One region of the Pectobacterium atrosepticum genome, then DNA from elsewhere that is predicted to be linked to it. Evidence: predicted binding sites of a transcription regulator. Region 1 holds the regulator's gene; each other region holds the start of a gene.
What was found. The regulator Fur, encoded in region 1, represses iron uptake genes when iron is present. The targets are predictions, from matches to a motif close to ATAATAATGAGAACNACTATCAA.
Positions count from the first base shown of each region.

Region 1 (2,280 bases):
ATCAGCTGGTTGTGGAAAATGTCGTTGAAGGATGGGACGATCCGCGTATGCCGACCATCTCTGGCCTGCGCCGCCGTGGTTATAGTGCGTCTTCTATCCGTGAATTTTGTGTGCGTATCGGCGTAACGAAGCAGGATAACAACGTGGAAATGGCAGCGCTTGAATCCTGTATCCGCGACGATCTGAATGAAAACGCTCCGCGTGCGATGGCGGTACTGGATCCGGTCAAAGTGGTGATCGAGAATCTGCCAGCCGGGCACGAAGAGTTTGTTGCGATGCCAAATCACCCGAACAAGCCAGAAATGGGCTCGCGTCAGGTGGCATTCAGCCGTGAAGTTTACATCGATCGTGCTGACTTCCGTGAAGAAGCTAACAAGCAGTACAAGCGTTTGGTTTTGGGTAAAGAAGTTCGCCTGCGTAATGCCTATGTGATCAAAGCCGATCGCATTGAAAAAGACGAGCAGGGCACCATCACCACGATTTACTGTAGCTATGATGCGGAAACGCTGAGCAAAGATCCGGCTGATGGTCGTAAAGTGAAAGGCGTCATCCACTGGGTTTCTGCGGCGCACGCGGTGCCAGCGGAATTCCGTTTGTACGATCGTTTGTTCAGTGTGGCAAACCCTGCGGCGGCGGATGACTTCCTGTCAACGATTAACCCAGACTCACTGAAAATTACGCAAGGTTTTGTAGAAGCGAGTTTGGTGCAGGCTGAAGTAGAGAAAGCGTATCAGTTTGAGCGTGAAGGTTACTTCTGTGCCGATCGCGTTTACTCCAGTGCGGAACACCTGGTGTTTAACCGTACGGTTGGACTACGCGATACTTGGGTAGGCTAAGGTCACTGGTAAGAAGACAAAAATAAAACCGCCTCGGCGGTTTTATTTTTTTGTGCGGTCGATTTATCGTGTGGAGTCGTGCAGAGTTTCGTCCTCTCTGCAATCCCCTTCACTGCAATGCCCATAGAGATACAGACTGTGGTTGGACAGTTTAATGCCGTGTCTTTCTGCGATCTCGCGCTGACGTGCTTCGATAGATTCATCGCGGAATTCAATGACTTTGCCACAGTCGAGGCAAATTAAGTGATCGTGATGATGCTGCTGCGTCAATTCAAAGACGGATTTGCCACCTTCGAAGTTATGACGGGTTACGATACCCGCATCATCAAACTGGTTGAGTACGCGATAGACAGTAGCAAGACCAATCTCTTCGCCCATATCAATCAGTCTCTTTATATAATCTTCCGCACTGACGTGATGGCTGACAGGATCCTGTAACACTTCCAGTATTTTCAGTCTTGGAAGAGTGACTTTCAGGCCGGCCTTCTTTAATGCGGTATTGTTGTCAGTCATGCGGGTTTAGTCCTGTTGCTTACTTATCAATGGAGGCTGCCTAGCCTATGACATCGGTCGGCTTAAAAAATCTAATCACATCTCAATTATAGAACTGCGCATACAAAATGAAAACAAGGGAATGTTAACAATATTGTCCCCACTCACACTACTGATATACAACGCAATCTATTGTTGATGAATGAGGAAATGGTGATGCACGTATAAAACCGATGGGATTATTGTACAGGTTTACTGATAGAAGTTAAAAAAATGTATCAATTATTATGAAAGGTTTTACCTATCAATGCTGTTTTGGCTCTGATAGGGGATATCAGAGCCAAAATGGCTTAGCCAACCAGCTCTTTCAGATTCAGTTCATCGCTGATCTGCTTCACCCACGTCGTTACACGTTCGTTGGTGAGTTCAGGCTGACGGTCTTCATCGATAGCTAAACCAATGAAGTGATTGTCGTCGGCGAGCCCTTTAGAGGCTTCAAAGTAATAGCCTTCAGTTGGCCAGTGGCCGACAATCGTCGCGCCGCGAGGCTCAATAATGTCACGAATGGTGCCCATGGCATCACAGAAGTATTCCGCATAGTCTTCCTGATCGCCGCAACCAAACAGAGCAACCAATTTTCCTGTGAAATCAACTTCTTCCAGTGACGGGAAAAAGTCATCCCAATCACATTGAGCTTCACCGTAATACCAGGTTGGAATACCCAACAGCAGAATATCGAAACCTTCGAGGTCTTCTTTGCTGCTTTTAGCGATGTCATGAACATCCGCAACGCCGGTGCCTAACTGCTGTTGGATCGTTTTGGCAATGTTTTCAGTGTTGCCTGTATCGCTGCCAAAGAATATTCCGATGAGTGCCATGAATTGAATAACCTCTTGATTCCTAATGGTATGGTGTAATATTTCACCCACTTATCTGTTAATAATAACAGACA
Region 1 covers NZ_CP009125.1:1,486,694-1,488,973, forward strand. Annotated here, with positions in the region: gene glnS (glutamine--tRNA ligase) at 1-836, shown strand, start outside; gene fur (ferric iron uptake transcriptional regulator) at 900-1,349, opposite strand; gene fldA (flavodoxin FldA) at 1,679-2,206, opposite strand.

Region 2 (2,280 bases), 800 kb from region 1:
CTGCAGAAAGTCATGAATAAAGGCTAGTAACTGCGGTTATGAGGGTAAACCCGTTTTCGGGTTTACCCTATCAGCATGGCACATTACGCAGGCAACATTAGTACTTAGGTAATATCAGCCTGTGGTTTCTTTGCCTTTTTATCGGCCTTTTTTTCGGCGGCCGTTTTCAGGGGCTTTTTCTTGCTGTTCTTTTTACTATCTAGTCCTTTACTCATATCTTGCCTCGCTTGATAAAAGAGTAGGTTACCACCCCATTAACCTCCTGTACGGGCCGATATGCAAGCAGAAAATCGTTTTCGCTGTGTAAGAATGTAACCCGTGGAAAGGGATGTTTTCCACGGTAAAGCCGTCTTAGATTGGAATGAGATGAATCGCTATTTAGACTTAGGCTCGTAGGGTAAACGAGAGAACTGGAGTGAACGCTGGCGGTAAAACATGACGCGCTCACGAAAATAGTTACGCAAGTGTTGGGGCTGTTCTCTCTCAATAACCTCTGGAATGACTGGCATATTGTAACGTTCTTTGAAGGCAACACCTGACGCTGCCAAGTCCACGTTAATCTTATCCATATCTTCTTTGGATAATTCTGCCAGATTATGTCCCATACCGCTTTCTCCTGCCTATTGTCCACAGACTGATGTGTGCCACGGTAAAGTAGCGATGGGGAAATGGCAAGTGTTCACCTTTCATGTGCATGTTTATTATTCTCATTACGAAGTGGGAATCATTTTTTAATTCACTCGAATCATAAATTTTATATATCGATGTTGTTATTTTTGATAATAAAAACGATTCGCAATAGTATAGTAAAATCCATGATTAAATGATAATGAATATCAATAGCAATAATCATAAATTATTGTTTTTACTTTCAATTTAACTTAGATATTATCTATGTTAATAAAGTGTTTTTTATTTTATTTTTTCAGGCATAATTCTCAGAATAATTTCACCTGCCGGGAAAATAGGGAGTTACTATGTTAAAAAAAGAAATGATTCAGAAGCTGAATGAACAACTTAATTTGGAGTTTTATTCCGCGAATTTGTATCTGCAAATGAGCGCATGGTGCGGTGATAAAGGTTTTGAAGGTGCATCCAGTTTCCTGAAAACGCATTCTCAGGAAGAAATGCAACACATGCAGCGCCTGTTTGACTATTTGGATGACACGGGAAGCCTACCTATATTAGGCGCGATTGCGGCACCGCCGATTGATTTCGATTCACTGGCTGATGTCTTCAAGCTGACCTATGAACATGAACAGCTGATTACAGCAAAAATTAATGAGCTTGCGCACGCTGCGATGGCGCAGCAGGACTACTCTACATTTAACTTCCTGCAATGGTACGTTGCTGAACAACACGAAGAAGAAAAACTGTTCCGCTCTATTCTGGACAAACTGGCGCTGGTTAATGCCAGTGAGGGCGGCCTGTTCTTCATCGATCAGGATCTGAAAAAAATGTCTGCGGCAGCACCGTCAGCCTAACGACAATCGATGCTTTTGTCGGCCAATGCGCATTTGAATGACGCGGGATAATGTTCTCTTTATCCCGCTATTTTTCTTCTCGAACGACCTTTCTATCTACTCCTCACCGTAGATTTTATTCTTGGCTTCGCGCTCGACTTCATCTTCCTCTGTCGCTATGATCACGCGAGTAGTGATACACAACTTTATGTTTTATAAGGTTTGAGGCTGTCTTTCTCTGATTCGGATAAGGCTGCAAAACTCACACACATCATTGTCTGAATACGCATGTTGGGAATACCATGATGAAGAAATTTTTGCTATCTATCGTGCTTACCTCACTTTCTGCTAATGCTTTTTCTGCCGCCAAACTGGCAAATATCAGTCGGCTGGAATATGGCGAACGCTGGGCTTTCTCGCGAGAAGAGGTTCAACTGATTTGTCGCCCTGGCAATGCGCTATACGCATTACATACTGGAACGTTGATGCAATATCCGCTGAATGATGTTGCCATCGAGCAGATGAAGTCTGGGCGGGTGAGTGCGCAACCGATAGACGTCATCTGGCTGGACGATCCTAAACATCCTGGACAGAAAAAAAGCCTTCAGCCATTTATCGAACGTGCAGAGCAACTGTGTCAGCCAGACGCTAAACCATGAAGTAATTGATTTGCTTATTAATGTTAATTGGTCGCTTCTTTATGGTTAATGCAAAGTGTGAAATCTGTTCCATTTGTGATAATTGCGAGCGGGTTAAAGCTGGAAAACGCGGGGGAGTTGGCTACGCTTAAGGTTACAGGGCTAGTACAGCTTGTATA
Region 2 covers NZ_CP009125.1:2,291,505-2,293,784, forward strand. Annotated here, with positions in the region: gene GZ59_RS10045 (S9 family peptidase) at 1-20, shown strand, start outside; gene GZ59_RS10050 (DNA polymerase III subunit theta) at 375-605, opposite strand; gene ftnA (non-heme ferritin) at 978-1,484, shown strand; gene GZ59_RS10060 (YebY family protein) at 1,766-2,122, shown strand.
Region 2: a site for Fur is predicted at 777-799, ahead of ftnA (non-heme ferritin). Genes of this name have one in related genera too.

Region 3 (2,280 bases), 950 kb from region 1:
CAGCTCCCGATAACTCCACTGACGTTCGCCGCACACGACCGCAACCGCATCGGGCTGTGTCGCCAGATGACGTTCCCAGGCATCCGTTAGCGGCAGGCCGACCCAGTATCCCTTGTCGCGATAACGCTGTGCCAGTTCCTCTGGCCAGGGCGTAAATTCAATGCTCATAGTCCATCCACACCAGAGTTAAGCCCAAACGCATTCAGCATCGTGTTTAATTTAGCGGCGGTTTCAGCCCATTCATCCTCGGGGACGGATGCCTCAACAATACCCGCCCCAGCAAACAGGCGGACTTTATTGTGTTTTATGGTGCCGCAGCGAATGACTATCACCCATTCGCCATCACCGTTAGCATCACACCAGCCGACGATCCCGCTGAATACGCCACGATCGTGCGGTTCCAGTTCGGCGATCAACTGACGAGCTTCCTGCGTGGGGAAACCGCATAGTGCGGGGGTCGGATGTAGCTGACAGGCGACCTGAAGTGCTGTCATATCCGGGTTCGCCAGTTCACCGCGGATCGCAGTGGACAAGTGCCACATCGAGGCAGTACTCATCAGCGAGGGAGCCGATGGAATGGTTAACGACGCGCACAGCGGCATCAGGCGTTGACGAATGTCGTCCACCACCAGCTTATGCTCGTGCTTGTCTTTGCCTGAATTCAGCAAACGCTGGCTGTTCAGATAGTCCAGATGTTCATCGTTCATCCGTCGTGCCGATCCCGCCAGTGGATTAGACACAATCACGTTTCCCTGCTTACGCAGCAGCAGTTCAGGGCTGGCACCCAGCAATACAGAGCCATCCGGCAATGGCAGTGAGAAGTGATATCCACCGGCGTTTTGCACCATCAGATTGTTGAGGATCGTTTGCGCCTTAACAGGGCTCGCCAGTTCAATGTCCAGAATGCGTGACAGCACTGCTTTGCTCAGTTCACCACGACGGAAGCGCTCAACGGCCTCTGCCACAATGGACTTGAACTGACATTCGTCTGGGACACTGTTTAGCGTTAACGCTTTTGGTGCCGCAGTCGTGTGCTTACGAGCACGGCTGACGAGTTCAGACTTCGTCGTAACGGTATAACTATCAGGGATGTAGAGACAAGATGGTTGCGTGGTATCAAAAGGAATCGCTCCCACAACAATAGGCAGCGATTGCCCTGCCTGACGTGCCCGTTGGAATGCCTGCGCGATGGCAAGGCTAAGCTCGTCATTGTGCGAGCCTGGAGCACAAACAGGGGACGAAATACGTTCAAATAAGCCGGAAGTAGAAAGGCTTCGGTGTTCCGATGCATATAAAAAAGCGGTCTGTTCCGAATAGGTTAGTCCGCTAAATGTTTCAGTTTCTGAAATCAGTGTATCCACAAGACAGCTCCTGCGCTCGCAAATTAAATACCAATGATTATTAAAATAATTATCATTCATATTAAGCGCAGTTAAATTACACTGAAGTAACGTGTTCGGTCAATCCTTCCACACAATGGTTATTCACGCCCACTAATTGGGGGTTATATTGATGTTAATCAATTTTATTGTTCATCTTTCATAACGGTTAATGGTTAGCAATAAGAATGTATTGATTATAAAACCCACATCACAGTTGATAATGAAAATAGTTATCATTTATTGTCAATAAAATTAAGCTGCGCTAGACTGCGCAAATATTTTACTAACTGTGTCTAAATGTGAGCCTGTCATGGATGAAAGCATGTACCGCCCGCACACCCGATCCGTTGTGCATCTGGCGTTGCTCATCAACATGCTTTCCCTCGGTAGCCTGATGATGGTGATGCCGTTAGGACCCGATTTCGTCAGCGCCCTGTCCATGGATGCCAAGAACATCGGCTACATCAGCGGCGGCGCAACGTTTGCTTCTGCCATCGTCGGCTTCCTCGCCGCACCTTATCTGGACAGATTTAACCGTAAACATGCCCTGATCGTTCTGCTGACGCTGCGCTTCGGCCTGACGGCAGCCTGTATGTTCTCCACCAGCCAAACCGATCTTTTGCTGCTGTTCATTCTAGCGGGCTGTGTTGCCGGGCCGGCATCCGGTGTGTTGATGGCGGCGGTTGTCGATATTGTGCCGGCCAACGAACGCGGAAAGCAGCTGGCCTATGTCGGCATGAGCTTTTCACTCGCAGCTATTGTCATCATGCCGCTGTCGCTGGAACTGGCTCACCGTATTAACTGGCAAGCGCCGTTTTATACGTTCGGCCTCGGCGGCCTGCTGTTGGTTTTATTAGTGCTGTGGCGGTTCCCTTCCATGCCGCCGACGCACCGGGCT
Region 3 covers NZ_CP009125.1:534,023-536,302, reverse strand. Annotated here, with positions in the region: gene GZ59_RS02400 ((2,3-dihydroxybenzoyl)adenylate synthase) at 1-168, opposite strand, end outside; gene GZ59_RS02395 (isochorismate synthase) at 165-1,361, opposite strand; gene GZ59_RS02390 (MFS transporter) at 1,705-2,280, shown strand, end outside.
Region 3: a site for Fur is predicted at 1,597-1,619, ahead of GZ59_RS02395 (isochorismate synthase). Genes of this name have one in related genera too.